Regions from separate parts of the Rhodococcus sp. S3 genome, predicted to be linked through region 1. Evidence: riboswitches for the same ligand, from Rfam matches in the RefSeq annotation. Region 1 holds a riboswitch; the other holds the start of a gene.
What was found. Region 1 has a riboswitch for cyclic di-AMP ahead of AC0LPE_RS14470 (C40 family peptidase). Riboswitches for the same ligand answer to the same signal wherever they lie in the genome.
Positions count from the first base shown of each region.

Region 2: another riboswitch for cyclic di-AMP. It lies ahead of AC0LPE_RS04315 (resuscitation-promoting factor Rpf1 domain-containing protein); the one in region 1 lies ahead of AC0LPE_RS14470 (C40 family peptidase).

Region 1 is NZ_CM177074.1:3,088,320-3,104,002, reverse strand. Features, by position in the region: gene qcrA (cytochrome bc1 complex Rieske iron-sulfur subunit) at 1-955, opposite strand, end outside; gene qcrC (cytochrome bc1 complex diheme cytochrome c subunit) at 952-1,788, opposite strand; gene ctaE (aa3-type cytochrome oxidase subunit III) at 1,889-2,503, opposite strand; gene AC0LPE_RS14490 (hypothetical protein) at 2,678-3,136, shown strand; gene trpD (anthranilate phosphoribosyltransferase) at 3,200-4,279, shown strand; gene AC0LPE_RS14480 (Lrp/AsnC family transcriptional regulator) at 4,359-4,634, opposite strand; gene AC0LPE_RS14475 (DEDD exonuclease domain-containing protein) at 4,667-6,415, opposite strand; cyclic di-AMP (ydaO/yuaA leader) riboswitch at 6,866-7,031, shown strand; gene AC0LPE_RS14470 (C40 family peptidase) at 7,047-7,628, shown strand; gene AC0LPE_RS14465 (C40 family peptidase) at 7,904-8,947, shown strand; gene AC0LPE_RS14460 (hypothetical protein) at 9,024-10,364, shown strand; gene AC0LPE_RS14455 (glycosyltransferase family 4 protein) at 10,450-11,619, shown strand; gene AC0LPE_RS14450 (polyketide cyclase / dehydrase and lipid transport) at 11,658-12,047, shown strand; gene AC0LPE_RS14445 (SRPBCC family protein) at 12,160-12,597, shown strand; gene AC0LPE_RS14440 (ArsA family ATPase) at 12,621-13,829, shown strand; gene AC0LPE_RS14435 (hypothetical protein) at 13,817-14,233, shown strand; gene AC0LPE_RS14430 (ROK family glucokinase) at 14,230-15,207, shown strand; gene AC0LPE_RS14425 (lysophospholipid acyltransferase family protein) at 15,369-15,683, shown strand, end outside.
Region 2 is NZ_CM177074.1:909,723-925,405, forward strand. Features, by position in the region: gene AC0LPE_RS04300 (NtaA/DmoA family FMN-dependent monooxygenase) at 1-1,234, shown strand, start outside; gene AC0LPE_RS04305 (helicase-associated domain-containing protein) at 1,305-3,584, opposite strand; gene AC0LPE_RS04310 (hypothetical protein) at 3,644-3,832, shown strand; gene AC0LPE_RS04315 (resuscitation-promoting factor Rpf1 domain-containing protein) at 3,988-4,578, opposite strand; cyclic di-AMP (ydaO/yuaA leader) riboswitch at 4,589-4,763, opposite strand; gene AC0LPE_RS04320 (YccF domain-containing protein) at 5,051-5,443, opposite strand; gene AC0LPE_RS04325 (hypothetical protein) at 5,440-5,682, opposite strand; gene AC0LPE_RS04330 (cold-shock protein) at 5,876-6,283, shown strand; gene AC0LPE_RS04335 (DUF2771 domain-containing protein) at 6,363-6,851, opposite strand; gene AC0LPE_RS04340 (MFS transporter) at 6,853-8,529, opposite strand; gene AC0LPE_RS04345 (glutaminyl-peptide cyclotransferase) at 8,621-9,436, opposite strand; gene AC0LPE_RS04350 (DUF3027 domain-containing protein) at 9,572-10,399, shown strand; gene AC0LPE_RS04355 (sacsin N-terminal ATP-binding-like domain-containing protein) at 10,401-13,211, shown strand; gene AC0LPE_RS04360 (phosphatase PAP2 family protein) at 13,208-13,747, shown strand; gene AC0LPE_RS04365 (DUF2530 domain-containing protein) at 13,787-14,038, opposite strand; gene AC0LPE_RS04370 (NCS2 family permease) at 14,119-15,588, shown strand; gene AC0LPE_RS04375 (Rv0880 family HTH-type transcriptional regulator) at 15,633-15,683, shown strand, end outside.

The DNA.
Region 1 (15,683 bases):
ACAGGATGCGGTGCGTCTGCTGCTCGTAGAGCGACGTCGGGCAGCCGAGGTGCGTGCAGATCTTCGAGTACGCGAAGTAGTCGCCGTAGTTGAAGCTCTCCTGACCCTTGCGCTTGACGACACGCTCGGTGTCCTCGGTGCGCAGACGGATGAGCATGACGGCGTTACGGATGCCGCGCAGGCCCTGCAGCAGAGCGTGCTCGTCGCCGCGATCGGACTCGCGGAAGGGGAACACCGTCTCCATACCGCCGGCGTCGAGGTCCTCCGGGCGGACCAGGACGATGTCCTGGGGCCGGCCGGTATCGCGACGCAGGTAGATGGTCTCGCCGGGGTAGCGCGGGGTCCAGCCCGACACCCACAGCGGCGACTCGTCACCCTCGGCCCACGGGTTCTTGATCAGGCCACCGAGCGGCATGATCAGACCCAGGCCGAGCGCGCCACCACCGAAGATCGCGGTGCGCTTGATCAGCTTGCGACGCGGCAGGGTCGACGTCTCGAGCGAGTCGGACAACTCGGCCACGATCGTCTTGCGATCGACCTCGGACGAGCCGCCGTCGTGCCGATCCTGGATCGACACCTCCTCCGGGATGAACTTCTTGGTGAACTGCACCGCGCCCACACCGATGCCGAGGATGGCCAGACCCAGGGTCAGGCCGAGCATCGGGGTGTAGAGGCTGTACCAGCCGTAGTTCTCGTCGCCGATGCCCTGGTACTCCCACGGCCAGAACAGGTAGATCGCGATGAACGCGACACCCGCGATGCCCGCGAGGGCGAACCAGAAGGCGACGTTGCGCTCGGCCCGCTTCTCGGCACGGGTGCCTTCGACGGGCCAGCGGTCCTTGCGGAACGCGACGTCGACACCGTCGAGGTTCGTGCCGAGCGTGACGAGGTCGTCCCGGCTCATCCGGTCGAGATCTTCGACCGTGTGCTTGTTCGGCGTTTCGCCGCCACTCATGACCTTGCTCCGATCCACAGTGCAGCGCCGACGACGGCGACCATGCCGACGACCCACATGGTCGGCCCTTCGGCACCGGGGCCGAAGCCGCCGAGCCCGTAGCCACCCGGGTCTCTCGTCTCACTGGCGGACTTGATGTACGCGATGATGTCCTGCTTCTCCTCGACCGTCAGCTGACGGTCGGAGAACTTCGGCATGTTCTGGGGGCCGGTGAGCATCGCGGTGTAGATCTGCTGCTCGTTGGCCGGATCCAGGTTCGGTGCGAACTTGCCGGACGAGAGCGCGCCGCCGCGTCCGGTGAAGTTGTGGCAGGACGCGCAGTTCTGGCGGAAGAGCTCCGAACCGCGTCCGATGTCGTTGCCGCGCAGCGACGACTGGGCGATTTCGCCGTTCTCGTCGCGGATGACGGTCGGGCCTCCACCGTTGGCCTGGATGTACGCGCCGAGGGCGTCGGTCTGCGCGGCGTCGAACTTCGGGTCCTTGCGGAGGGCCTGGGCCTCGTTGCGCATCATCGGCATGCGGCCCGAGGAGACCTGGAAGTAGACGGCGGCCTCGCCGACACCGATCAGGCTGGGACCGCGGTCCTGGACACCCTGGAGGTTGACACCGTGACAGGTCACGCAGGAGGTCTCGTAGAGCTGCTGACCCTCGCGGATCAGAGCGCTCTGGTCGTCCTGCGCTGTAGCCACCTGCGGGGCAGGTGTCAGCGCGGAGGCGATGAAGCCTGCGCTGAGGAGACCGAGCGCGAGGACCAACGCTCCGGTGACGCGCCGGCGCATCTTGCGCTGGCGGCGGGACTTCGCAGCATCGGCTGCAGAGGATCGACCGGGCATGTCACCCTCGGAGGCGAGAGGTGGGGATGAACTCATCTGTATCCCTTTTTTTATGTCGGGACGGACTGGACGTCAGGGGGCTGCCTGGGCGTTCAGCTGGCTAACGGATGAAATAAATCGTGGCAAACAGCGCGATCCAAACGATGTCGACGAAGTGCCAGTAATACGAAACGACGATGGCTGCAGTGGCCTGCGCAGGCGTGAACTTGCTGACCTTCGTGCGGAACAGCAGGAACACGAAAGCGATGAGGCCGCCGATGACGTGCAGGCCGTGGAAACCGGTGGTCATGTAGAACACCGAGCCGTACACGCTGCCCGGGATGGTCGTGCCGTCCTTCACCAGGGTGATGTACTCGTAGCCCTGGCCGAGCACGAAGAAGGTGCCCATGCCGAGGGTGACGATGTACCACCGGCGCAGGCCGAAGACGTCGCCGCGCTCGGCGGCGAAGACGCCCAGCTGGCAGGTGAAGGAAGAAGCGATCAGCACCATGGTGATCGGTACCGCCAACCACAGGTTCAAGTGGGTGGGCGGGGGCGGCCACATGCCCTCCGGGGCCTGTGCCCGTGCCACGAAGTACATGGCGAAGAGCCCTGCGAAAAACATGAGCTCACTGGACAACCACACGATGGTGCCGACGCTGACCAGGTTGGGCCGGTTCAACGAGTGCACGCGCTGTGTGATTGCAGATCCTGAAGTCCCTACTGCGCTCGTCACGCTGGCTAGTATGACCCGTCGTAGTACGTCTTGGGCAATCGGGGCCGAAATCGGCGCGTCCGTGCAGGTCCCGGACCTGTATTTCTCCAGGTGGGCACTCGATGGCGGGTGCTCGGAGGGGTGTCACACGGGACATTTCGGAGGGTCGCGGAGGTCACGTGCGATCGTGGTGACATGAGTACCGGAAAGGGTCTTCGGGGGTGGCTGCGGTCCCTGGTCGGCCGGCGCAGCGAACCGCTCGACGCGAACCGGGCCGACCTGGTCGTGGTCGTCTCGTCCTTCGACGACGCGGAGGCGTGTTCGACGGCACTCGAGCGTGCCGCCGAGGCGACGCCTGCGTGGCGGGCCGAGGACGAGGCGGTTATGCGGCACCACCTGGCCCTGCCCGCCGGCACGGTGGACCGGGCGGCGGAACTGGCCGGGCAGGACGGTTACGTCGTGGCCGGAACCGACGACGGGAACGTTCCACCCGCTGCCGTCGTCGGTGGTGCTTCCGTGATCCTGCAACGCGTCCAGATCCTCGATGCGCTGCACTGTGCACAGGAGAAGTCGCGGATGGCCTCGCTCGCCCAGCGGCTCGGCGGAACGGCCCTGGGATGGGACGCTCTGCAACCGCAGGATTCCGCTGGCTAAGCTGACCGGTCGGAGGGCACGCCGGTGCCCGGTGAGGAGCGAGATGCGGCGAGGGCAGGTGCGATGAACGCGACGCGAGACGCGGACGAGGTGACGCAGAACTGGCCCTCCGTCCTGGGGGTACTCACCGCCGGGCAGGACCTGTCCGCCGCCGAGGCGCGATGGGCGATGAGCGAGATCTTCTCCGACAACGCCACCCCCGCCCAGATCGCCGCCTTCGGTGTCGCTCTGAAGATGAAGGGCGAGACACCCGAGGAGGTGCGGGCACTCGCCGACACGATGCTCGACTACGCCCGGCTGGTCCCGGTCGACGGTGATGTCGTCGACGTCGTGGGCACCGGTGGCGATCGGGCGAACACCGTCAACATCTCCACGATGGCCTCGCTGGTCGTCGCTGCAGCCGGTATCCGCGTGGTCAAGCACGGCAACCGCGCCGCCTCGTCCAAGAGCGGCGGCGCCGACGTGCTCGAAGCGCTCGGGGTGCACATCGACCTCGGGCCCGACGAGGTGGCCCACTCGGTCGCCGAGGCAGGGATCGGATTCTGTTTCGCGCCGGTCTACCACCCGGCACTGCGCTTCGCGGCCGCACCGCGCAAGCAGATCGGTATCCCGACGGTCTTCAACGTCCTCGGCCCGCTCACCAATCCGGCCCGTCCGAGCGCCGGCCTGATCGGATGCGCCTTCGAACCGCTCGTCCCGACCGTCGCGGGCGTGCTCGCGCAGCGCGGCAACTCGGCGCTCGTCGTGCGCGGCGACGACGGTCTCGACGAACTGACCACCTCCACGACCTCGAGCGTGCACATCGTCCACGGTGGCGAGGTTCGGGTCGTGACGCTCGATCCGCGCGACCTGGGTATCGAACGGGTTCCGCTCGAGGCGCTCCGCGGGGGCGACGCCACGGAGAACGCGGCGGTCGCGAGGGCCGTCCTGGCAGGGGAGAAGGGACCGGTGCGCGACGCCGTGCTCCTCAACGCTGCCGGGGCGATCGCAGCCTTCCGAGGCGTCGACGGCGTGCTCGAGGATGCCCTCGCGGCCGGACTCGGGACGGCGGCGGAAGCGATCGACAGCGGCCGGGCCACGGCCGTCCTGGAGCGGTGGGCCGAGGTCACCACGCGGCTGGGTGCCGGTTCCGGACAGAAGTGACCGGAGAACAGTAAGGACACACGAACGGGCCCGCACTGCACAGGTGCGGGCCCGTCGGTCGTCGGTGATGCTGCCGGTGTCAGTTCCCGATCGAGAAGCCGGCCTCGACGTCGGCGCTCGAGTACGACTGGAACGCGATGTGGGTGACGGTCTTCGTCACGCCGTCGATCTTGTTGATGCCCCGGGTGACGACGTCGGCGATCTTCTCGTGATCGCGGACCCGGACGACGGCCACGAGGTCGACGTCGCCCGCGCAGGAGTACACCGTGTCGACGCCGTCGAGGTCGGCCACCGCTTGCGCGGTCTCGGGGATACGGTTCGCCTCGGCATCGATCAGGACGATCGCGTTGATCATGGGGTCTCCTTCAACCTTCCTCGGGGATTGCATCAGCCTAAGCGGTGCGGCTCGTCGGCGGAGAGGAGCCTGCGGACAGCACGGGCGTCGCGTGCGAGCTCGGCCCACGCGCTCCACCGGCCCGCACCCCGCGTCGGTTCGCACCAGCCGTCGCTGGCCCGGACGATGCGGATGCCCTCGCCGTCGAGCCATCGCGCCACCAGACCGATCTCCTCCGGGGACGCGCCGCGGAGCGGGCCGGGTGACGGCCGCACCGTCTCGGCCGCGGCGACGATCGCCTCGACGACGGGCATCGGGCGCACACCGCGCGGTGCCACTCCGGCGGACGCGAGACGACCGGCGCGGACGACGGCGAACTCCCACCCGCCCTCGGCCCGCGGTCGCGCGGCGACGAGTTCGTCGACAGCCGCCAGTGCCGCGAGGCGTTGCGTGCGCCGCAGTGCGACGAGAGCGGCGGCGAGGCGGTCGCGCAGGCGGGCGGCGTTCTCGAACAGTTGGTCGCGTACGAGGGCATCGAGGCGCTCCTGCGCCGTCTCGACGGCATCGTCGGCGGTCCCGCGGACGACTGCGCGCGCACGCTCGACCTGGGCCGCATAGGTGGAAGCGTCCTGGACCCCGAAGGAGGCGGCGGCACAGCCCCCGACGGCGACAGGCGGGCAGCGGTCGCCGTGGCGGGCCGTACGGCCGATCCTGCGCGTGCATGTGCGCAGACCGCACATCTCCGCGAGCAGTGCCGCGACGTCCGCGGCGTCGGCGCGCACCGAGAACGGGCCGACCGAGTCGGGTCCGGGGGTGCGGCTCACGGCCAGGCGCGGGAACGCCTCATCGGTGAGGATGATCCACCAACCGCGCATCGGATACTTCGATCTGCGGTTGTAAGGAGGTGTGTGGGCCGCGATCAAGCGGAGTTCGCGGACACCTGCCTCGAGCCCGTGGGCGCATTCGACGTGATCGATGCGCGTGGTGAGCGCGACCATCTCGCGCAACCGCGGTCGTGTCTCGGAGCCGGTGAAATAGGTACGGACACGCCGGTGCAGATCGACCGCCGTGCCGACGTACAGCACCTCGTCGGACGGTCCCCGGAACATGTAGACGCCCGGTCTGCGCGGCAGATGCGCGGCGAGCGCGCGTTTGGCCCTCTGCTCGGCGGTGACCACCGGCATGTAGTCGCGCAGTTCGGTGAGGCTGTGGACGCCCTGGTTGCCGACCCGCTCGATGAGGGCGTGCAGGACGTCCACGGTGGCGCGCGCGTCGTCCAGGGCGCGGTGGGTGGGCACGGTGGAGACCCGGAACAGTTCGGCCAATGCGGACAGCTTCACCGACGGCGCTTCGTCGCGTCCGAGGACGCGGCGGGCCAGCTTGACGGTGCACAGCACCTGGAAGCGGGGCCACGCGAGTTCGCACTTCGCGGTGGCGGCCTTGAGGAAGCCGACATCGAATCCGGCGTTGTGTGCGACGAGCACCGCTCCGGACGCGAATTCCAGGAAGGCGGGCAGCACCTCCTCGATCTTGGGCGCCGCATAGACCATCGCAGTGGTGATGCCGGTGAGCTGCACGATGTACGGGGGAATGGGTCGTCCCGGATCGACGAGGGTCGCGAACTCGCCGAGCACCTCGCCCCCGCGGATCTTCACCGCGCCGATCTCGGTGATGGCGTCCTCGGCAGCCTTCCCTCCCGTCGTCTCGAGGTCGACGACGACGAAGGTGGTCTCGCGCAGGGGAGTGTCGAGCTCGTCGAAACCGAGTTGCACGCCGAGGGCGGATGGTTGCGGCGAGGTCATGCGGCAGAGCCTAGGAAGCGTCACCGACACACCGCCGAGCGGGCTTCGGAGCGGCCGCCGGAGGGGGTGGAGACGAGGATCACATCGCGCTTTTCTCGGCCCGATAGGGGGTAGACGAAGGCCGGAAAACAGACCGATCGGCCTCCGAGCACGACAAACCGGCGAATCGGGCGCCTCGCCTCGTGAACAGCCGGTGGGTCCGGACGTTCTGACCTGGTTCTTCCGGAAAGGACTCGGGTGAAACGGGCGCCGGACCTCCCTCGGGTAGAGGTGTGCCGAACAGGGGCCGTTACCGCGCCGTTATCGGACCGTTGCTCCGCGACGGCATTCCCCCAGGAGCGGGCCGAAACGGTCGGCTCGCACGGCGAGGCGGTCGACTTCACCGATGCCGTTTCGTAATCTTTTCGAGACCGAGCGGAGAGTTTTCCGCCCCACCCCCGGGTCGGAGCCGCACGGTTACCGCCTAATCGCTTCTCCCCGTCCTCGGGAGCGGCGAGCCGGGGACCCACACGTAGTACTCGGGGTGAATCCCCTCCGCCGCTCGCGGGGAGGGGTAGGGCTGATCTTCCGGCCCGAACCCGTCAGCTAACTCGGTCGGCGGGTGAACGGAAGAAACGGAGAACGTCCCCTCGTGGTTTCGAACAACAGCAAGCGCACCGTCCGGCGCGCACTCGTCGCCGGTGCCATTGCTCTCGGAGCAGTCACCGTCTCGGCCGGCCCGGCGATGGCCGAGCCGATCAACATTCCCGGTGTCGGAACGTTCGACCTCCCGGCCGGTGTGACCGTGCCGCCGGAGATCGCCAACATCGTTCCGCCGGCCCCCGAGGCCGCCCCCGCGCCCCAGGCCGGTTCCTTCACCGCCCCCTTCAGCTCCGTCGGCCAGCGCGCTGCCGACGCCGCACAGTCGAAGATCGGTGCCCCCTACGTCTACGGCGCCGCCGGCCCGAGCTCCTTCGACTGCTCGGGTCTCGTGCAGTGGGCCTACAAGCAGGCCGGTCTGAGCGTCCCGCGCACCAGCTACGAGCAGGCCTCCGCCGGTGCCCCGGTGGACGTCGCGGCTCTGCAGCCCGGTGACGTCGTGTCGTTCTACGGCGGCAGCCACACCGGCATCTACATCGGCGGCGGCAACATCGTGCACGCCTCCACCTCGAGCCAGCCGGTCAAGATCGCACCGCTGAACTCGATGCCCGTCGACGGCGCCCGTCGCTTCTGATCGGTCGGCGCACGTCGCTTCCGATCGGTCTGAGCACCCCCCGCTCCAGCGCCGACGCACTGCCCGAGGAGGGTGGGTCCGGTACGTACCGGACCCACCCTCCTCGTATGTCTGCACGTCCCTGCCAAGGCGCGAACTGTTTGCACAAACGGCCGCTGCGTGGGAGGGCTACTCGCAGGTAGACACAAACCTATGCAATTCCGTAACCTGATCGAGACCTTTGGGAAAGGATGCGAGCCCACGTGGTTTCCGACAGGACGAAACACCTCGTACGAGTGCAGGACAGGCGACGGACCGGCCGTCCGGCGCTCGTCGTCGCCCTCGTGATGATGGTCCTCGGTTTCACTCTGGCGCCGGCCACGGCGCAACCCGCAGGTGAGAGTCCGGCCGCACGCCTGGAGCACCTCGCGGATCTGTCGCGTCGCAGCGAACAGGCCACCGAGGCACTGCACGCCGCCGGTGCGGATCTCGAAGCCAAGGTCGCAGCGCAGCACGAGGCAGAGGTGCGTGCCGGCCAGGCCGACGAGGCCCTCGGCGCCGCTCGCGCCGAGATCGCCCGCTTCAAGCCCACCGTCGACAAGCTCGCGCGGGCCAACTACCGCGGTGCGCGCACCAACCGGTTGTTCGCCGTGATGGTGAGCGACTCGCCCCAGCAGATGCTCGACCAGATGGTCCTGCTCGACGTCCTGGGCGAGCAGACCTCGCGTGAGGTCGAAGGCTTCCGGGCGGCCACCGCCGCTGCGGCCGAGGCGGCCGTGGCCGCACAGCACGCCGCCGACGAGGCACGTGCCGCCGCTGAGCAGGCCCAGACCCTCCGCGACGAACTCCAGCGGCGACAGGCCGACCTCGAGGAGCAGATCGAAGGGGTCCTGAACGCCTTCGAGGCGCTGAGCGACGCGGAGAAGGCCGAACTCGCCGGCACTCCCTTCCCTCCGGGCCTCGACGCCGAGAAGATCCTGCAGCACCTCGTCCCCGGCAGCAACGGCGCCGCGCTCCGCGCCGCGCTGTCGCGCATCGGCTCGCCGTACGTGTGGGGCGCTACCGGCCCCGACCAGTTCGACTGCTCCGGTCTGATGGTGTGGGCGTACCAGCAGGTCGGCAAGTCGCTGCCCCGGTCGAGTCAGGCCCAGGCGCAGGGCGGCATCCCCGTCTCCCGCGACAATCTGCAGCCCGGCGACCTCGTGATCTTCTACGACGACGCCTCCCACGTCGGCATGTACGTCGGCGACGGCAACATGGTGCACGCCTCGACCTTCGGTGTGCCGGTGAAGGTGCAGTCGATCGATCGCTTCCCGTTCCACAGCGCCCGGCGGTACTGACCGGGTAGAGGCGGGATCGCCGCCGGTGGGCGAGGGCGTACGGGACCACCCTCGGACGCCGACCTAGACTGACGCGGTGCCCGCGCGATCGCCCTTCACCGCCGGTACCCGCAAGTGGGAACGTCTCGGCCTGGCCGGACTCGTGGTCGCGCTGGTCACGGCAGGACTGCTGCTGGCCGTCGACCCGGTGGACACCGACGACGCCGACAGCCGGGTACGGGCCGAACTGCAGGTCGTGCTCGACGACTGGGCGCATGCGGTCCGGACCGGCGACGACGGATCGCTCGCGGAGTTGATCGACGACGCGTCCCCGGAACTCCTCGACGCCGAACGGGAGCGGATCGCAGCGATCGCCGTCGTTCCCCTCGCCGATCTCGGCTACGAACTCGCCTCCGAACCCGCGCTGCCGCTGCCGCCCGAGACGGTCGCCCGGTTCGCGGCCGACGAGGTACGGGCGCACCGCGTCCACCTGCGGTACGCCGTGGACGGAATCGACGACGTACCCACCCGACGGCCGGTGACCGTGCTGTTCGTCCACCGGCCGCAGGGCTGGCGGATCGCCGACGACGCACCCGATCTCGCCGGGGCGCAGACCGTCACCTGGCGAGGACCCTGGGACCACGGCAGCCTCCACCTCGCGACCGCGCAGACCGAGGGTGGTCGCTCGCTCGTGATCGGACACCCGGACAACGCCGCCTTCGTCGACGACCTGGCCGAGGACCTGCCGTCGGTGGTCGAGGCCGTCGACGACCTGTGGGGCGATTCCTGGCCGCGACGCGCACTGGTGGTCGTGACGTCCTCACGCGAGGAGTTCTCGCACCTCGTCGGTCCGCGGCACGACGGCGACGACATCGCGGCCGTCGCGGTTTCCGACGATGTCGACCACGAGCGCGGGATCGCCACCGGTCAGCGCATCGTCTTCAATCCGGCTGCGAGCGAGCGGCTCGACGACACCTCCCGACGGATCGTGCTCGCGCACGAGACGGTGCACGTCGCCGCGCGGGCCGGCACGGTGGACGGCTCACCGATGTGGGTCCTCGAGGGCTTCGCCGACTACGTCGGCCACCGCACGACCGCGGAGGGTCTCGGCACAGGGCCGGTCGACGTGCAGCGGATCGCGCCGACGCTGACCCGGCAGATGCGGGCGTCGGGTGCACCGACGTCGCTGCCCGCCGATGGCGACTTCACCGGCGACCGGTCGGCGCTCGCCTACGAGAGCTCGTGGTCGATCGCCGCGTACACCGCGGACGAGTTCGGACACGACAGCCTCGTCTCCCTGTACCGCGCCCTCGCCGCGGGTCCCGTCACCGACGAGCGGCTCGACGACGTGCTGGTCGACCTGCTCGGCGTCGACACCGCCGAGTTCGTGGACGGCTGGGGTCGCTGGCTCGGGGAACGCATCCGCGACATCCGCTGACGGGGCACCGTCCGGAACCTGCGACCGTCGCCGCCGCCCGGGACCCGTCGACGCCTTCCCGTCGCGCTGCTTCTACGGTGGTCCCATGTCGCGGACCCTGCTGGTGACGAACGATTTCCCGCCCCGACCCGGGGGCATCCAGTCCTATCTGCACGCCTTCGCGAACCAGCTTCCGTCCGACGACCTGGTCGTCTACGCGCCGCGGTGGCGCGGCGACAGCCACGTGAAGTTCGACGCGCGGGTCCCCTTCGAGGTCGTCCGTCATCCCACGACACTGATGCTGCCGACCCCCGACGTCGCGCGACGGGCCACGCGACTGCTCACCGAACACGACTGCGACACCGTCTGGTTCGGAGCGGCTGCACCGTTGGCGCTGCTGGCGCCCGTGCTGCGCCGTGCCGGCGCCCGTCGCATCGTCGCCAGCACGCACGGCCACGAGGTGGGATGGTCGATGTTGCCCGCCGCCCGGCAGGCGCTGCGGCAGATCGGCGAGCACACCGACACCGTCACCTACGTCAGTCGCTACACGAGGGGGCGGTTCGCCTCCGCCTTCGGCCCCGAAGCAGGTCTCGAACATCTGCCGTCCGGGGTGGACACCGACGTCTTCCGGCCCGATCCGGCGGCGCGCGCCGAACTGCGGGCGCGCTACGGCCTCGGCGACCGGCCGACGGTGCTGTGCCTGTCGCGCCTCGTGCCGCGCAAGGGGCAGGACGTGCTCATCCGCGCGCTGCCCGCGATCCGGAAGCGGATCGACGGTGCCGTCCTCGTGATCGTCGGCGGCGGACCGTACGAGTCACGCCTGCGGGAGCTCGCCCGCCGCACGGATGTCGAGGAGCACGTCGTGTTCACCGGTACAGTGCCGTCGGCCGAGCTCGCCGCGCACCACACCATCGCCGACGTGTTCGCGATGCCGTGCCGGACCCGCGGCGGCGGTCTCGACGTCGAGGGCCTGGGCATCGTGTACCTCGAGGCGTCCGCGACCGGGGTGCCCGTCGTGGCCGGCCGGTCGGGCGGTGCCCCGGAGACGGTGCGCGACGGGCGCACCGGCTACGTCGTCGACGGCACCTCCGTCACGGCCGTGGCGACCGCGGTGTCCGGTGTCCTGGCCGATCCCGATCGGGCCGCCGCGATGGGGGCGGCCGGTCGTGAGTGGGTCTCCACCGATTGGAGATGGGACGTCCTGGGCGCCAGATTGCGCGGTTATCTCGACGCCTCGGCGCCCCCGAACGAGACCGTGGCGCCGTCGGCGGGGTGACCGGACGGGCCGCCGGGCGATATGTGAAGCTGTCCTGCGTGAGCAGCATTCAGGTGGCGGATCAGACTTTCGTAGCGGCGCCCCCGGAGCGCATCGCCGAGGAGGTCGCGGCCCTCGATCGGTGGCGTGCGTGGTGGCCCGATCTCGCACTGACCGTGCGGGAGGACCGGGCCGAGAAGGGCATCCGGTGGGCGGTGTCGGGTCCGCTCGAAGGGACGATGGAGGTGTGGATCGAGCCGGTCCTCGACGGCGCGGTGATCCACTACTTCCTGCACTGCGAGCCGGCGGGTGTCGCGCCCGAGCGCATCGCGGGTCTCGACCTCGCGGGAATGAACCGCACGCGCCGGGTCCAGGGGAAGGTGATGACCTTCGAGGTCAAGCAGCGTCTCGAGGCCGGTCGTCCGGCCGGTGAACCGCCGCGGCACTGAAGCCACCGAAGGAGCGTCGTCCCGATTCCGTTGTTCCCACGTGTGTGATAGACCCTCGGGGCGGGACTGATCGGTGTACACCCGAGGGACCGAGAAAGGGAGCCGTCACCACATGGCCGAGAAGACGAAGAGGTCGATCACCATCGACGCGCCGGCCGAGCGTGTCATGGAGGTCATCGCAGATTTCGATGCCTATCCGACGTGGGTGTCGGCGGCGAAGACCGTGGAGGTCGTGGAGCATCGTCCCGACGGCCGGGCCGAGCGCGTGCGCTTCGTCCTCGACGCCGGCATCGTCAAGGACACCTACGTCCTGCGGTACAAGTGGGCGTCCGACAACCGTGCTGTGAGCTGGGAACTCGAGAGCGGTGAGATCCAGAAGGCCCAGTCCGGCTCGTACGTGCTGACCGAGACCCCCGACGGCACCACGGTCGTCGACTACCAGCTCACCGTGGATCTCACGATCCCGATGATCGGTCTGTTCAAGCGCAAGGCGGAGAAGGTCATCACCGACACCGCGCTGAAGGAACTCAAGAAGCAGGTGGAGGGCTGAACGTCCGGCACGCCCCGGCCCGCGTGCGATGGTTCCTCGGCAAGGGCGGCGCCGGGAAGACGACCCTGGCCGCGGCCGAGGCGCTCGCGACCGCCCGTACGGGAGAGCCCGTGCTCGTCGTGTCCATCGACCGGGCGCACTCCCTCGGCGACGTGCTCGACCTGCCTCCGGCCACGAACCGGGACACAAGCGCGACGGACATCCGCACCGTCGAGGACAACCTCGACATGGTCGAGATCGACTCGTTGCAGCTGCTCCGCACGCGGTACGCGGTCCTCGCGTCGATGGCGGCGCTCGCCGGGACGCACGAGCACGCCGATCGGTTCGACCTGCTCGAGCCCGACGAACTGACCGGACTTCCCGGCGTCGAGGAACTGTTGGTGCTCGCGGAGGTCGCGCGACTCGCGGACAGCGGGAGGTGGGTTCTCGTCGTCGTCGACGCCCCGGCCTCCGGCGACGCCCTGCGCACCCTCACCGCGCCGCGTACCGTCGCCGACTCCCTCGAACGGATCTGGCCCCAGCACAGCCGGGTGGCGGCGGCCACCGGTCCGGACCCCCGCACGAGTGTCTTCGTCGCCCTGTTCGACCGGCTGCTGTCGGGGATCACCGCGGTCCGCGACCTGCTCGACGATCGCGGACGCAGCGACGCAGTGATCGTGGCGACGCCCGACCGCGCCGGTCGTGCCGAGCTCGCCCGGATGCGGTCGTGGCTCGCCCTCTCGGGTCTCCGCGTCGACGCGGTCGTCGTCAACGGCGTCGTCCCTGCGATGGGCGGTTCGGGTGCGGCCGCGCGGCTGCTCGCCGACCAGCGGGCCGCGCACGAGGCGATCGTCGCCGAGATCAGGGCGACCGTCACCGACGTCCCCGTGATCGTGTGCGAGCGCCGTGCCGCGGAGCCGGTAGGGTTGGTAGCTCTGGAGGAGCTCGCCACGGCGCTCCGCCGCGACGCGCCCGTTCCCTCGTCGGAGACCGACGAGCCGGTCCGGGTGCAGCACGAATCGGGAACGGGGGTGGGGTCGGTGTACGCGATGCGCATGTACCTGCCGCTCGCCGACCCCGCGTCCCTGACACTCGGGCGGATCGGCGACGATCTCGTCGTCGGCGCCGACGGCATGCGCCGCCGGGTGCGACTCGCGTCGGGGCTGCGCCGGTGCACCGTCTCCGACGCCGAGTTCGACGGAACCGATCTGGTGGTGCGATTCGTACCGGATCCGGCGGTGTGGCCGCTGTGAGGGACGATCACGAAGCCCTGATCTCCGAGTTGTTGCTGCTCGCCGACGCCGTGCTCGACCGTGTCGAGGGCACGGTGCAGCAGTTCGTCGCTGCGACCGGCGAAGCAGCTCCGCATCCCGCCCCCGATGCCGCGACCGGTTCGGCGGCGCCGGGTGATACCGCGACGTCCCCGAGCGGATGCGCGTGGTGCCCGCTCTGCGCCGCCGCAGCCCTCGTTCGCGGCGAGAACCACGAACTGGTCAGCAGGCTGGCGTCGAAACTGGCGGCGTTGATCGCGCTCCTGCGGGAGTTCCTCGCACAGTTCCTGCCCTCGACCGGCGGCGTCCCGCCCGAACCGACACCCGATCCGCCGACGCGGGATCGTCCGGCCTTCGAGCCGATCTCCGTCAACCTCCTCACGTGAACACGCACGATCCCCGCCTCACCGTCGGGATCGACATCGGGGGCACGAGCATCCGGGCCGCGGCCGTCGACCGGGACGGCGACGTCGTCGACAGTGTGCGCACGCAGACGCCGTCCTCCGCGGTCGCCCTCGAAAACGCGCTGCACCGGCTCGTCGAGCATCTGCGCGACCGCAACGACATCGCGGCGGTCGGGCTGGGGGTCGCGGGTTTCCTCACCGAGGACCGCACCACCGTGCGGTTCGCGCCGCACCTGCCCTGGCGCGACACGCCGCTCGCCGAGACTCTCACCGACCGTTTCGGACTGCCGGTCGTCCTCGAGCACGACGCCAACGCAGCCGCCTGGGCCGAGTACCGCTTCGGCGCCGCCGCGGGTAGCACGATCGCGGTGATGGTCGCGCTCGGAACGGGCATCGGCGCCGCGCTGCTGCTCGACGGCAGGATCTATCGCGGTGCCTACGGTGTGGCGCCCGAACTCGGTCACCTGCAGGTCGTGCCCGACGGTCGACCCTGCCCGTGCGGCAAGCAGGGGTGTTGGGAAAGGTATTGCAGCGGAACGGGTCTCGTGGACACGACCGTTGAGATGCTCGCGGCCGAACCCGGGCGGTCCGTTCTCGCGGGCGAGATCGCCTCGGATCCCGGATCGCTCACCGGCCGGCGGATCGCCGGCGCGGCCCACGACGGCGACCCCGTCGCGCTCGCGGCCTTCGACGATTTCGCCCGCAGGCTCGGGCTCGGACTGGCGCTCGTCGCCGACGTCTACGACCCCGAGCTCGTCGTCATCGGGGGAGGGGTCTCCGGTTCCGCGCCGCTGTTCCTCGACGCCGCGCGCGAGCACTACGCGGCCGTGACCACCGGCTCCGGCCATCGTCCCCTCGCGCGCGTCCGGGTCGCGCAGCTCGGCGACGCCGCCGGGCTCATCGGTGCCGCCGATCTCGCCCGATCCGCGATCGAAACCTCACGACCGCCGCTGTAGGTGAGATTCGCTGTAGGTGAGATTATCGTCACGTCGACGGTGAAAGGGTGGGGTCGGGCACTGAGGCGATGTGCGAGTGGTAGTCGCGTCGTCGTAGAGTCGACCGGCGGGCGGTGCTGCACCGATCCGCGTGGGGGATGATCGGATTCGGGAAGGATGCCATGTGGTACTGGCTGTTCAAGTACGTCCTCCTGGGACCGCTGCTGTGGCTCATAGGACGTCCGAAGTTCGAAGGCGGCGAGAACATTCCGGCCCACGGACCGGCGATCCTGGCCAGTAACCACCGGGCCGTCCTCGATTCGTTCTACCTTCCCCTCCTCGTGCGCCGGCGGATCACCTTCCTGGCCAAGAGCGAGTACTTCACCGGTACCGGACTCAAGGGCGCCTTCCAGCGCTGGTTCTTCTCCTCGGTCGGGCAGGTCCCCATCGACCGCACCGGCGCCGACGCCGCGCAGGACGCGCTCAACGCCGGGGTT
Region 2 (15,683 bases), 2.2 Mb from region 1:
CGCCCGCACCGCCGAGCGTGGCAGGTTCGACTCGGTGTTCCTCGCCGACAGCCCCGTACTGTTCGCGAATCCCGAGCGGCGTCCGAGCGGCAAGCTCGAACCCACGATCATCCTCACCGCGATCGCAACGGCCACCGAGCGGATCGGTCTCATCGGGACCGCGTCGACGACCTACAACGAGCCCTACAACCTCGCGCGGCGATTCGCCTCGCTGGACTTCGTCAGCGGGGGACGTGCCGGCTGGAACATCGTCACCACCGCCGGGGACGACGCCGCCCGCAATTTCGGTCTCGACGGCGTGCCGGCGCACAAGAGCCGCTACGCGCGGGCCGCCGAGTTCGTCGAGGTGTCGACCAAGCTGTGGGACAGCTGGGAGGACGACGCGATCGTCGCCGACAAGGAGGCGGCGATCCACGCCGACTCCGCGAAGGTCCACACCTTCGACCACGAGGGAGAGTTCTTCTCGGTGGCCGGGCCGCTCAACGTGCCGCGGTCGCCGCAGGGCTACCCGCTGCTCGTGCAGGCGGGCTCGTCGGAGAACGGCAAGGACTTCGCCGCACTGTACGCCGAGGCGATCTTCACCGCCCAGCCCACCTTCGAGGAGGGCAAGGCGTTCTACGACGACGTGAAGGATCGCGTGGGCAAGGTCGGCCGCGACCCGCGGCAGGTGCTGATCCTCCCGGGCATCGTGCCCGTCATCGGCGATACGGAGAAGGAGGCACGCGAACTCGACGCCGAACTGGCCCGGCTGATCTCGCCCGAGTACGCGCGCCACCAGCTCGCCGAACGGTTCGGGCTGCGGCCGGAGCAGCTTCCGCTCGACGAGCCGCTGCCGGAGAACCTGCCGTCCGAGGACGAGATCGAGGGAGCCAAGAGCCGGTACACACTCATCGTGCAGCTCGCGCGACGGGAGAACCTCACGGTGCGGCAGCTCATCGAACGCCTCGGCGGCGGTCGCGGCCACCGCACTTTCGCGGGCACGGCCGAGCAGGTGGCCGACACGATCGAGCACTGGTTCCACAGCGGCGCGGCCGACGGTTTCAACATCATGCCCGCGGTGCTGCCGTCGGGGCTCGAGAAGTTCGTCGACGGTGTGGTGCCGATCCTGCAGGAGCGCGGTCTGTTCCGCGCCGAGTACACCGAATCCACCCTGCGTGGGCACTATGGGCTCCCGCGGCCGGAGAACCAGTTCACCGTCGGCAGGGCGTTCGCGCGGTTCGCGACGCAGCGCTGAGCCTCTCCGCCCACGGGCCGGTGGTGGGCGGTTCCGCGCGATGCCTGATCGACCGCACCCGGGTCCGTCGTCAGTCGACCAGCGCCACCGACGTGACGCGGTGCAGCACGAAACTGCGCACCGAGCCGGTCGCCGGGTCGAAGGCCTGCACCTGCCCGCCGCCCACCGACACCGGGTCGACGATGCGGCGCGTCGCGACACCCTGGGCGTCGACGTAGCCGAGGGTGACGCTGCGCTTGCCGTGGACGGCGAGTTGCAGCAGCGCGAGCGTCGCCGCACCGCCGGATCGGCTGCCGTCACCGCGTGCCGAGGCCGTCGGTGTCGCGGCCTCCGCACGGTCGCCGGCGCGCAGCGTGCGCACGAGGGTGTCGAGTTGCTCGTCGCTCGGCGCGGTGGGTCCGGCATAGCGGGCCCGGGCACGCGGCATCGCAACACGGGCGCCCCGGGGCCGTAGATCCACGATCGCTCCCGAGGCGTCCTCCCCGGCGGGCGCGAAGCCCGCGGCGCGCAGCTCGGTGAGCACCTCGGCGAGAGGCGCCTGCGAGATCGCGACGGTCGGGGCGACCGCGCGCAGGGCGAGCGTGGCGGCGACCGGGGCGGACAGCACCTCGGTGAGCAAGGCCGGATCGTCGGCGCGGACGAAGGACGTCGCCACACCGGCCCGCAGGCGTCCGTGGCGACGCGCGACGTCGTCGATCAGGTAGGTGAGCGACTGCGGCACCGGTGTGCGCGAATGCGTCGCGAACAGTCCGTGCAGGTCGCTCGCGCCGAGACCGGCGTCGAGCGCGCGCCGGATACTGCTGTCGCCGATCCGGTAGACGGTCGCGGCACCGGCCGATTCGACATCGGCGACGAGCGCGATCCGCTCGCCGAGTTCGGGGACGAGCGGGCCGGGAGCGACGACCGTGAGGTCGGCCTGGACGAGCACGTAGTCGACGGGTTCGGGCAGCACCGCCGCCATCTCGGCCTCGGCGTCGCCGCCGTGCAGCAGCGCCTTGCCCGGCGACGCGAGCATGCCGTGCGCGACGAGACCGAGTGTCGTCGCCTCCCGCACGGTCTCCACGACACTCGTCGTGTCGAAACGACCCGCCCAGCGCGGACGACGCCACGCCGCAGCGGCACGCAGGTCGGCGACGTCCGTGCCCGCCGCCGGCACGTCGGAGAGGACGTCGAGCAGCAGCCGCCGGTCACGGGCGGCGGTGGGGGACTTCACCTCGTCGGACAGTGCGGCGACCGGCTTGTCGTTCTGGTCGCGGCGGCCGATCAGCCAGGGCCGGCGCGGCAGGTCGAGCCAGGCACCGGCGAGCACGGCCCAGCGGTAGGCGGGGGAGGACGTGAGCCACGCGTCGGTGGCGGTGGTCGGGGCCCAGTGATCGTCGTCCCCGGGTGTCGGCGGGTCGGGGAGGCCGCGCGCGATCAGACCGGCACCGGCAAGGACCTCGACGACGAGCGCCGTCTCCTCGTCGTCGAGTCCGACCGCCTTCCCGACGCGATGCAGTTCGCGGACGCCGAGCCCTCCGGCCTTGAGGACGGGAGCGGGTTGCGCCCCGAGAATGTCGAGAACGTCCTCGCAGTGCCGCAACAGTTCGAGGGCGGCACCGGCAGCGGTCGCGTTGACGTCGGCGGTCGAGCGGGTGGGTTTCGGTGCGCGCGGGGGAGCGAGCGCCGCCGGATCGAAGGGGGCGTCGTCGCGCAGCGCTTGGCCCACCCGGTGGGGGAGTTCGACGGTCTCGTCGTCGATACGGAAGAGCAGCCCGGCAGCGAGCAGCTTCTGCACGGGCCGGTCGGCGGGAGTGTCCGGCGCGGCGTCGCGGGTCCGGCCGATCGGGGACGTGCGCGACAGGGTGTCGAGGATGCTGCGCTGCTCGGGCGGGAGAGCCGCGAGGAGGTCGTCGAGTTCCTGCCGGGACGGTCCGGTGACGTCGCCGGTGCGTCCGACGCGCCACGGAACGGCGTCCACGGCGGCGGCAACGAGACGCAGCTCGTCGGTGGACCCCCACACGAGCAGCAGCGAGCGCAGGGTGGACAGGATCCGGTCGAGATTCCTCGCGCTGATGCGGCCGGAGACCTCGTCGAGCACGGCAGCGCGGGAGACGGGGGTGTCCACCGCTCCGAGACGGGCCAGGACCTCGACGATCCCGAAGGCGGCGGTGTCGAGTTCGTCGGCCGCACGGAAGACCGAGGCGCGTTGCTGCGCTCGGCTCGCGAGCACGTTCATGCTCGCCGGTGGCGGCACCACGAGATCGGGACGGGCACGCAGCGTGGCGGCCAGATCCGTGTCGCGTCGACCTGCCAGCCAGCGGGCGAGGGAGTCCGAGGCGGTGTCGGGAGCGGGCGTGGTCGGGGACATCCCCTCCAGATTAGAGACCTGCGGTAGCAGGCCCCGAACTCACCTGCCAAAATGAGCGCATGGCTACCTCTTCGAAAAAGCATTACGTCGACCACGGATGGCCCGAGCTGGCCGACGGTGAGCACGCTGTCACCGAACTGTCGTCCACGCGTTCCGGTCCGCTCTCCCCGTACGGTGAGGACACCGTGTTCCCGTTGCCGGTCGAGGACCTGCCCTACACGCATCCGAAGACGGTGATCAACCGCTGATCCGATCGCGGATCACCGAACAGGCTCTTCCGTACGACGCCCGGTCCCTTCGCGGGGCCGGGCGTCGTCGTGTGAGGGAGGAACGAGCTCGTCCGCATATGCGGAAGGGCCCCGCACCGTGATCGGTGCGGGGCCCTTCCTGGATGTTCGGGGTGTTACTGCGGGAGCACCGCGCGAACGGCGTCCAGGATGTTCGGGTCGAGCTCGACACCGGCGTCCTGGAGTGCGGTGACGCCCTGCTCGAAGCCGGCCAGGATGCCCTGGACCTCGGCGGGGAGAGCGGGGGTCTCCGGAAGCTGCGGGACAGCGTTCTGGATGGCGGGCGCCGGGGTCTCGGCGGGAGCGCTGGGGGCTGCGTCGACGGAGCGCTGCGTGGGCGCGCTCGACAGTCCGAGGCTCGACGAGCAGGAGGGCCATGCGCCCCAGCCCTGGCCGGCGAGGACACGCTCGGCGACGGCGATCTGCTGTTCGCGGCTGGCCTGGTGGGCCGTGGCAGCGTATTCCTGGCCGCCGTAGGCGTTCCAGGTGCTCGGCGAGAACTGCAGGCCACCGTGGTAGCCGTTGCCGGTGTTGATTCCCCAGTTGCCGCCGGACTCGCACTGTGCGAGGCGGTCCCAGTCGGAGTCGGGGGCGGCAGCGGCCGTGCCGCTGAACGCGACACCCGTGACGCCGAGGACTGCGCCCGTCAGCGCGAACTTCGCGACGGTACGACCGGTATTGGTGGGCTTGCGATGGCGTCCGCTCATGTCGGTTCCGTGTTCCTCTCCGTACGCACCTACGAGGTCAGCTGTCGGGTTCGGGCTGAAGAGGTTGCCCGGCCGTGTCGCTCCGTTGGGAGCGCCTTCGGCTTCACCCCGAGGACCGTCGCGGTTGCGTCGGCCCGGGCCTCCTGGACACCGTCCGGCTGTGGGCCGATCGGTTCCTGGGAGACCGGTGGGTCCCCCGTTTCCTGTCCCCTGTGGATCGTTCGTCGGGACTTCCGGAACCACGGGACAGGAATTTGGCGCGGCGGTTCCGGACCGGTCGAGCCAGGCGGTTCGACCGGACATGACGGTAACGGTTCCGAGGGCGAAGTGTCACCAATTGATAACGCGCCGATTCGCGTGGCGACAGACGTGCGTGGCGCAGACCAGGGAATAAAGTCCCAGGTAGTGGGGTTCGGGTACCCGAAAATCCGTTTCGAGTCCCGCCCGTTATCCGCTCGTTATGTGAGAAAGGTCACATGTAACTCGGGCGGGCATCCACAGGAACGATCTCCCGCCCCAAGGGCATCAGGGAGATCGGGATCATCTTCAGGTTCGCGACGGCGAGCGGGATACCGATGATCGTGACGGCCATGGCGATCGCGGTGGCGATGTGGCCGAGGGCCAACCAGATGCCGGCCACCAGGATCCAGATGACGTTGCCGATCAGCGACATGGCGCCGGCCGTCGGCTTGTCGACCGTCGTCTTGCCGAAGGGCCACAGCGCATAGATGCCGATCCGGAACGACGCGATGCCGAACGGGATGGTGATGATGAGGATGCAGCAGATCAGACCTGCCGCGAAGTAGCCGAGCGCGAGCCACAGCCCGCCGAAGATCAGCCAGATGATGTTGAGCAGGATCCTCATGTCCGGTCTCCGTTCCGAGCGCGCCGGCCCGAGCGCAGCGCGAAGGCGATGGCGAGGGCGAAGCCCAAAGGCCATGCGAGGGTCAACAGGTACAGCACGAGCCCGGGCTTGCCGTCGGTGAGCGCCGGAATGAGGAAGATGGCGACGACCGCCACCACACCGACGACGAAGCAGGCGATCGCGGCCTTCAGGAGGCCGTTACGCGGGGCGGCAGACGAATCCGAAGATGAAGTACCCACGTGACCACGGTAGTCGCCGCGGGGACGAACGGTGACGTCCGGGAGCGGGAAGACGATTCGGGGGCGGACCCACCTCTGCGGGTACACTGACAGGTGTCCACGCGTCCCGCTCGACCGAGTCGGGGCGCGTTGTTTTGCATGTTGAACGGTTGCCCCACTGTGGGGCACAGCTGTCGAGGAGCAGGTGAGCGCGGTGCCGACCGGCAAGGTGAAGTGGTACGACGTCGAGAAGGGCTTCGGCTTCCTGTCCCAGGACGAGGGTGAGGACGTCTACGTCCGTGCCTCGGCGCTCCCGGAGGGAGTGGGAGCGCTCAAGCCCGGCCAGCGCGTCGAGTTCGGTATGGCGGTGGGCCGCCGGGGTCCGCAGGCGCTGAAGGTCGAGCTCCTCGAGCAGCCCACGCTGCGGCAGGGTCGCCGCGAGGCTCCCGCCCAGCAGAAGCGCCGCGCGCCGGACGAGCTGCACGGCATGGTCGAGGACATGATCAAGCTGCTCGAAGCAGCGGTCCAGCCCGATCTGCGGCGCGGGCGTTACCCCGACCGCAAGACCGGGCAGCGCATCTCCGAGGTCATGCGGGCGATCGCGCGCGAGCTCGACCACTAGATGTAATCCTGGGACGAACCACGACGGGCCGCCCTCGCCATGTGCGAGGACGGCCCGTCGTCGTACGCGGGGCCGAAGCTCAGAACGTCTTGACGGCCCACACGGCGTGCGCGATCGGTTCACCGGCCTCGTCGACCACGGCCGACGGCAGCTGGATCTCCACTCCGAGCAGCTGCAGCTCCGGAGAGCTCTCCACGGTGAGGGTGCGGCGCGCACCGGCCTCGAACATCGCGCCGTCGATGTAGGTCTGCCCGGTCTGCGTGTCGCCGTAGACGGTGAGGATGCGCCACGGCGCGTCGGCGATCTCCGACGGAAGAGACAGCTGCAGCGGGTAACCGGCCGGCACGTCGAGCTGACCGATCGGGTTCTCCACGCAGTCCTCGAGATAGAGATTGCAGTGCTGCGCGGGGTCGACCGTCACGGTCTCTCCCCGTGCGTACGCGGTGATCGTGGGGAGCGTGGGCTCGGCCGAATCGACCAGTTTCCACACCGTGGCGGCGACTCCCGCTACCACGACCACCAGGGCTACCAGCAGCAGCGCGAGAGTCTTCTTCGTCCGGGCCTGCAACTCAACTGTTCCAATCTTCGGTGGGGGATCCACCGGCGCGCCTTCGCCCGGCAGCCGTCTCGGTGGAGACGCGTTCGGGTCGACGGCCGCCGAATCCCGGCAGCAATGTCCCCCCACGGTATGTCAGCACCGTCTGCGCGAATCCGAGAACCAGCACGACCGAGACCACAGCGAATCCGAGCCACAGCTCGGTCGGCAGCAGCACACCCATCGCCCCACCGAACACCCAACTGAGCTGGAGGACCGTCTCGGACCTGCCGAAACCGGACGCGATCGACTCCTCGGGAAGGTCCTGCTGGAGCGATGCGTCGAGCGAGACCTTGGCCAGCGCGCTGGCGCACGCCGCGACGAGCGCCGCGAGCGCGGCGGCCAGGACGTTGCCGGTCGCGGCGACGACGGCGGCCACGACGACGACCGCGGCGGTGCATCGCACGACGATCAGAGCGGGCCGTCCGAGCGCGAGTCGCGCCCCGGTGGCGTTGCCCGCGAAGTTGCCGACCGCAGCGGCGGCACCGACACCACCGAGCATCGCGGCCTGCATGAGCGGATCCTGCCCGGTGGTGTTCTTCGCGACGAACGCCATGAACAAGGTCAGGAAGCCGGTGAGGATGCGGATCGTGCCGTTGCCCCACAGCCCGGTCACCACCGCCCGTCCCAGCGGTTGCTTGCGTTTGCCGGACTTGGTGACGATCACCTCGGTCACGGTGTCGGCGTTCAGCACCTCGGTGCGCGCGTCGGAGCGGTGGTACGACAGCGTCGCCGGCACCTCGCCCTCGGTGACCTCGACCCAGGCAGGGATACGCATGCTCAGGTAGGCGCCGAATGCGGTGATCCCGGCGCACAGCCACAGCGCGCCCGACGAACCGAACGCCCACGCTGCGGCCGCCGCGATCGCGCCGGCGCCGATCGTGCCGCCGACCAGGCCGAAGACCGTCAACCGGGAGTTCACCCGCACCAGGTCGATCTCCGGTGGCAGGACTCTGGGTGTCACCGCGGATTTGAGCACCGCGAACGATTTGCTCAGCACCATCATGCCGAGGGCCGCCGGATACAACAGCCAGCTGTCGAAGTTGAACACCAGCACCACTGCGAGCACCGTGCGCAGCGCGAACGACGTCGCCAGAGCGACGCGACGACCGTGTTGCAACCTGTCGAGCAACGGCCCGATGAGCGGGGCGATGATCGCGAACGGCGCGATCGTGATGAGCAGATACAGCGCGACCTTCGTCCTGTCCTCACCGGTGGCCGCCGAGAAGAACAGGGTGTTCGCGAGCGCGACGGCGATGGCCGCGTCGGAGGCGAAGTTCGCCATCGTCGCGTAGGTGAGCGCGGTCAGGCCCGACTTGTCGGCGCCGTCGGCCGTGGCCGCTCGACGGAAGGTCGCGATGCCCTTCGAAGTGAGTTCGCGGCTGCGCAGGGCCGCGACCCGCGTCACCGTCAACTTCCGCGGCATGCGCGGGGCGCGCGGCGAGTCGGTCTCGGACGAGGACTCCGTCCGACCGGCGGCCGACGCACCCGGTGGCCGGCGCGGATGGTCGACGGGATGCAGGGGCGGCAGGGGAGTGCGACGGCCCGAGACGCGGCGCGGAGGCGGATAGTTGCTGTACCCCGGATGCTGCGAACCCGGGGCATGGCCGTCCGCTCCCTCGGGGGCGGGTCGCTCGTCCGGTTCGGTCACGTCTTCGATTCTTCCCCACGCGATAGCGGCTGTAACACAAGGGCGGCACGTGGCCCGAGTGACGCGTGTCGCGATCGGTATGCCACCCGGATCACTCCACGAAACGCACTTCGAACAGCGTCGGCCAGTACTTGCCCGTCACCAGGAACCGATCGGTCCCGGGGATCTGCGCGATGCCGTTGAGGACGTCCACATCGGCGTCCTCGGGCAGCCGATCGCGCAGCGGAGCCGCATCGACCCGGGCCTCCACGCGGCCCGACGCCGGATCGATCAGCACGATCTCGTCCGTCTGCCACACGTTCGCCCAGACCCTGCCGTCCTCGGTGCACTCGAGTTCGTTGAGCTCCGACACGGCACGCCCGTCCCGGTGCACGGTGACGCGCCCGAGTTCGTCGAAGGTGGCCGGGTCGCGGAAGATCAGCTCGGCCGAGCCGTCGCTCATCACCAGGCGGTCGGGTTGCGCGCACAGCCCCCAGCCCTCGCCGTCGTAGTCGACCCGGCGCTTCTCGAGGAGGGTGTCGCGATCGCGGACGACGGCCGTGCCGTCCTTCCAGGTCAGCTGCCACAGCTCGTCGCCGACCACGGTGATGCCCTCACCGAAGAAGTCGTCGAGGACGGGTTCGCGGGTGCGCTCGGTCTCGGCGAGGGCGACGGTGCCGCCGTCGAGGTCGACTTGCCGGGCCGATACCCACGATCGCCCGGCCCGGCCGGTGCCTTCGAGCAGTTCGCCCTCGTCGATCTCGAGGCCCTGGGTGAACGCTTCCGGATCGTGGAGGTGCGTGGCGACGACCTCCACACCGAGTTCGGTGGCGGGCGGACCGGGTTCGGCGACGAGATCGTCGCCGCATCCGGCGGTGGTGACGCAGACGACCGTCGCGACCGCGGCCGAGAGGAGAAGACGGGACACGCGCCCATCCTGCACCTCGCGTGTGAGCGGTGCGTGTACGACCTTCCGCGACCCGCAGGCGCCGGAGCAGACAGGTCAGGCAGAATGGGGGCCGTGAGTGTTGCCTCTGCTTCCACTTCCCGAGGAACGAACCCCGTGGTCGATCCGGCGGTGCGTTCCGTGCTCGCCGACGCCGTCGACCTCGCCCGGGCCGCACTCGACGAACTCGGGGACGGTGGAGTCGGCGCCTATCTGGGCGTGACGCGCGAGGACGAGTGCTCGGCCACCCATCGTTTCGCCTCGGAGTTGCCGGGCTACCGCGGGTGGCAGTGGGCCGTCGTCGTGGCCGCCGCCCCGGACTCGGATCGGGTGACGGTGAGCGAACTCGTGCTCCTGCCCGGTCCCGACGCGCTCGTCGCGCCCGAGTGGGTGCCGTGGAGCGAGCGGATCCGTCCCGGCGATCTGGGCCCCGGCGACCTGCTGGCTCCCGCTCCCGACGACGTGCGCCTGGTCCCCGGTTACATGCAGTCCGGCGACCCCGAGGTCGACGAGACCGCTCTCGAGATCGGGCTGGGTCGCAAGCAGGTCATGAGCCTGGAGGGTCGCCTCGAGGCAGCGCAGCGCTGGTTCGACGGAGAGTACGGCCCCGGCTCGGAGATGGCGAAGGCCGCTCCGTCCTCGTGCCGCCTGTGCGGTTTCTACCTTCCGCTCGCCGGATCGCTGCGCGCGGCCTTCGGCGTCTGCGGGAACGAGTTCGCCGCCGACGGTCACGTCGTGCATGCCGAGTACGGGTGCGGCGCGCATTCCGACACGACCCTGCCCACCGGCGCCGGTTCGCCGATCTACGAGGCGTTCGACGATTCGGCAGTGGAGGTCGTCGAGCTCGGGCCGGCCACCGAGTCCGCGCCGACCGATTCCGCGCCGACCGATTCCACCGCCGAGTCGTCCGAGCCGTCCCCGCCCGAGTCGGAACAGACCGACTGACGTGACCCGGCCGGACCCCGCGGATCCGTTCGGGACCGCGGCGTTACGCGAAGGGATCATCGCGGCCTGGTCGTCGTCGCCCACCCGTCTGCGCGAGGACGCGGCCACCGAGGCCGATCACGTCCGTGCGGGGTACCGCGACCGCGTCCTGACCGAGCTCGCCCAGAACGCCGCCGACGCCGCGGCACGTGCCGGTGTGCCGGGTGAGTTGCGGGTGTGGTTCGCCGAAGGCCGTCTCCACGTCGCGAACATCGGTGAGCCGCTCGACGAGGGCGGTGTCCACGCGCTGACCGCGCTGCGCTCGTCGAACAAGACCGGCGCGGGATCCACCGTGGGGCGGTTCGGTGTCGGCTTCACGGCGGTGCTGTCGGTCTCCGACGACATCGAGGTGCGTTCGCGCACCGGTTCGCTCCACTTCTCGGCCGACCGCACCCGCGCGGTGCTCGCCGAGCGGAACCTGCCCGAGCCGGAATCCGGTGTCCCGGCGCTGCGCCTCGTGTGGCCGACGGAGACACCGCCGGCGACCGGCAGCGACACCGAAGTCGTGCTCGTCCTACGCCCGGGAGTCGACGCGGTCGCGTTGCTCGACGCCTTCCGTTCCGAGGCCCACGACATCCTGCTCGAACTCCCGGGCCTGCACACCCTCGTCGTCGCAGACGACGAATTCACCCGTCACCGGCGCGAACTCGACAGCGGCCTATGGGAGGTGCGGATCGGCGATCGCACCTGGTGGGAGTTCACCGGAGCGTCGGCGCGATGGCTGGTGCCCGTCGTCGACGGGCGGATCGACCCGGTCCGCAACGACGTCCTGCGGGCCCCCACCCGCTCCGACGAGGAGCTGTCGCTCCCTGCGATCGTCGTCGCCGACGTCGCCATGCAACCCGACCGGCGGCGTGTGCTTCCCGGCGCCCATGTCGAGAACGTCGCCCGCGGATACGCGCGGTTCGTCGCGGCTCTGCCCGCCGAGCAGCGACTCGACCTGGTGCCCCTGCCGGGTTTCGCGCGCAGCGAGGTCGACGGACGGATCCGCGAGGCGATCCTCGACGAGCTGGCTGCCGGCGCGTGGCTTCCCGCCGCCGACGGCAGCGCCGATCTGGTGCCCGACCGGGCCGTCGCACTCCCCGGTCTCACCGACGAGCTCGCCGACGTCCTCGGCGAGGTCGTCCCGGGACTCGTGATCCCCGAGTTGTGCGGGCCGCGACATGCCTCCGCGCTGACCGCCGTCGGCGTGCATCGGCTCGGTCTCGCGCGACTGGCCGAACTGCTCTCCGGGCACGAACGCGATCCGAAGTGGTGGAACCGCCTGTACGAGGCGCTCACTCCGCTCGTTGTCGACGCGGTCGCAGCCGAGGAACTCGCGTCCCTTCCCGTTCCGCTGTCGGACGGCCGGACCGTGACCGGCCCGCGCACGGCCGTGCTCGCGACGCAACTGCAGGATCTCGGCCCGGTGTCGATGCCGTGGGTGCGTCTCGTCCATCCCGACGCCGCGCATCCGCTGCTCGCCCGGCTCGGAGCCGGCACCGTGACGGTCGAGGACCTGCTCGCCGACCCGGCGCTCGTCGCGGCCGTCGAGGACACCGATCCCGACGACATCGACCCGGACGGCGACTCCCCGGCCGGTGAGCTCGCCGACGTCGTGCTGCGGCTGGTGCCGCTCGTGTCGCCCACGGCCGTGCCCCGCGAACTCGGGGCGCTGCTGTTGCCCGACGCCCACGGCGACCTCGTCCCCGCCGACGAACTGCTGCTTCCCGGTGCACCGCTCGCAGACGTGCTGGTCGCGGACGCGCCCTTCGGCACCGTCGACCCGTCCGTCCCCGACCGGTACGGCGCCGACGCCCTGCGCGCGATCGGTGTGGGCTGGGGTTTCACGGTCCTGCGCGCGGAACTGCCGACCGGACCCGACCACGACCTGCCCGACGAGCACCTGTGGTGGGAGCGGCTCGACGACGATCCCGAGGTGCTCGTCGCCGTGCGCGACCTCGATCTCGTCGACGATCGCCGCTGGTCGCGGGCATTGACCCTGCTGGCCGCCGAACCTGCGACGGCCGAGGCGATCACCGACCCCGCCGGATACACGGCGTGGTACCTGCGTACCCGCGCGTCGCTCGACGGCCGGCCTCTGGGGCACTACCGATTCGCCGACGACACCCTCTTCGAGGGTCTGCTCGACCCCTGCACCCACCCCGACGCATCGGCCTTCCGCAGCGCCCTCGCCGGTACGCGGATCGACGACACCGATCTGGCACAAACACTGCTCGACCGGCTCGCGGACGACAGCAGGTCGCCGGGACCGGCCGCGATCGTCGCCGCCCACGACGCGCTCGCAGCGGCCTTCTCGTCGGGTGGTCTCGACCCGGAGTCGGTGACCCTGCCCGACGGGGTGCGCAGCCTGGTGGGTGTCGTCGTCGATGCAGCCGACGCTCTCGTGCCCGACCGTCCGTGGTTCGCGGCCGCGATCCCGCACGACCGGCTCGTCACCGGGGGCCGGGGAACCGCCCACGCGCTCGCGGACGTGCTCGACATCGCCGTGGCATCCGCGGTGATCGACGCCGAACCTGTCGAGCAGGGCCGGAGTTCGACGTGGGAGCGCGAACCGGCCGCGGTCCTGGCCGGGATCGTCGCGGGTGTGCCGCTTCCGCGCGGGGTGCTCGCGCTGCACGACCGACTCGTCGTCCGCTGCTCCGGAGCGCTGACCGGTGAGGTCGAGGTCCCGTGGTGGGTCGACGCGGCCGGCACCGTCCACAGCACACCGGCCGGTCTGGCGGCGGCACTCACCGCGTTCGCGGCTCCGGACGTGAGAACCGAACCGTGACGCTCGATGCCGCGGTGCTCGACTGGATGGTGTCGATCCGTGAGCCGGGGCTGACCACCGCCGTGACCGCACTCACCCACACGGGCGGGGGAGTCGCCACGACCCTGATCGCCGCGGTGACGACGCTGCTGCTGGTGCGGGCCGATCGTCTGTCCGACGCCGTCCTCGTCGCCGGAGCGGTCCTCACGGGCTGGCCGGTGATGGTCCTGCTCAAGAATCTGTTCGGCCGCGTCCGGCCACCGGAACCCGAACGGCTGCTGGCCCTGCACACCGAATCGTTCCCGTCCGGACATGCGATGACCAGCGCCGTTCTGGCCACGGTGCTCATCGCGGTCGTCGTGCGCACATGGCCGCGGGGCGATCGCCGCCGGACCGCCGCGACGATCGCGCTCGCCGCCTACACCGTCGTGATCGGGCTCTCCCGCGTCTACCTCGCGGCGCACTGGTTCACCGATGTCGTCGCGGGCTGGATCTTCGGGATCACATGGGCACTGCTGTGGGTGTGGTTGATCACTCGGGTGCGGATCCGTCGCTGACACCGCTGCGGGCGTGTCGCGGACGGCTGTGGGCGAGGGTCAGTCCAGCCCCACCTGGGCACCCCGGTCGCCGCGCCGGGCGGCCCGGCGCTGCAGCAGGAAGAGCGCAGTTCCCAGCAGCCCCACCACGATTCCCGCCACGCAGACCGGGAGCACATCGTCCCGGAGCTCGCCGCCCACCACCGCCACGACGACGGTCGCCACCACCCACAGACCGGTTCCCACGGCGAGCGCGGGGCGAGGGTCGGCGAGGCGTCGGATGCGGGCTGCGACGAGCTGGGCGGGTTCCACGGTTTGCAGATTAGTTCCTTCGCGCTGCAATAATCGGTTCCCGTTGCGACGCCCCGTACTCGACGAGCGGATTTGTGGACATGGCCGTAGGCACCGACTCCAAGCGAACGTCCTTTCTGGACACCTATTTCAAGATCACGGAACGCGGTTCCACCGTGTCCCGGGAGGTGCGTGGCGGCATCGTCACGTTCTTCGCGATGTCGTACATCGTGGTCCTCAACCCGCTGATCCTCGGTAGCTTCTCCGCCGACGACGCGAGCGCGAAGGTCGACGTGATGGGCAACATCCTGCCCATCAACCAGGTCGCCGCCGTCACCGCGCTGGTCGCCGGCTTCATGAGCATCGTCTTCGGTGTGGTCGCCAACTATCCGTTCGCCATCGCCGCCGGCCTCGGCATCAACAGCCTGCTCGCGGTGACCATCGCGCCGCAGGTCACCTGGCCCGAAGCGATGGGCCTGGTCGTCATCGACGGCATCATCATCGTCGTGCTGGCCCTGACCGGTTTCCGCACCGCGGTCTTCAACGCGATCCCGGCAGAACTCAAGGCCGCCATCGCCGCCGGTATCGGCGCCTTCATCGCCATGATCGGCCTCGTCGACGCCGGCTTCGTCCGCCGCATCCCCGACGCCGCCGGCACCACCGTGCCCGTCGGCCTGGGCATCGACGGATCGATCGCGTCGTGGCCGACCTTCGTCTTCGTCATCGGCGTGCTGCTGATGGGTGTGCTCGTCGCCCGCAAGGTGCGCGGCGGACTGCTGATCGGCATCGTCGCCACCACGATCCTGTCGATGATCATCGAGGCCATCGCCGACGTCGGCCCCTCGCTGGGCACCAACCCCAAGGGCTGGAACCTCAGCACCCCCGAGGCCCCCGACTCCTTCTTCGGCATCCCGAACCTGAGCCTCGTCGGCAACGTCGACCTGTTCGGCGCGTTCACCCGCATCGGCGTGATCGCCGCGACCCTGCTCGTGTTCACCCTCGTCCTTGCGAACTTCTTCGACGCCATGGGCACCATGACCGGCCTCGGCAAGGAAGCCGGCCTGGCCGACAAGAACGGCACCCTGCCCGGTATCGGCAAGGCCCTCGTCGTCGAGGGCACCGGCGCCATCGTCGGTGGCGGCGCCTCCGCCTCGTCGAACACGGTGTTCGTCGAATCGGCCTCGGGTATCGCGGAAGGAGCCCGCACCGGCCTGGCCAACGTGGTCACCGGCGTGCTGTTCCTGCTCGCGATGTTCCTGACCCCGCTGTACGAGGTGGTCCCCATCGAGGCGGCCTCCCCGGCACTCGTGGTCGTCGGCGCCCTGATGATCGGTCAGGTCCGCGACATCGACTTCACCAAGTTCGAGATCGCCCTGCCGGCCTTCCTGACCATCATGGTCATGCCGTTCACCTACTCGATCGCCAACGGCATCGGCGTCGGCTTCATCACCTGGGTGATCCTGCACGCCGCCAGCGGCAAGATCCGCACCATCCACCCGCTGATGTGGATCGTCGCAGTGCTGTTCGCCCTGTACTTCTCGGTCGATCCCCTCACGGAACTGCTCACCTAGACGGCCGACGCGTGTTTCGGGCGATGTGACGTATTCTGCACGCCATGATCTCGGATACACGCGCACTCGCCGGTGACCTCTCACTCGCCGTAGTG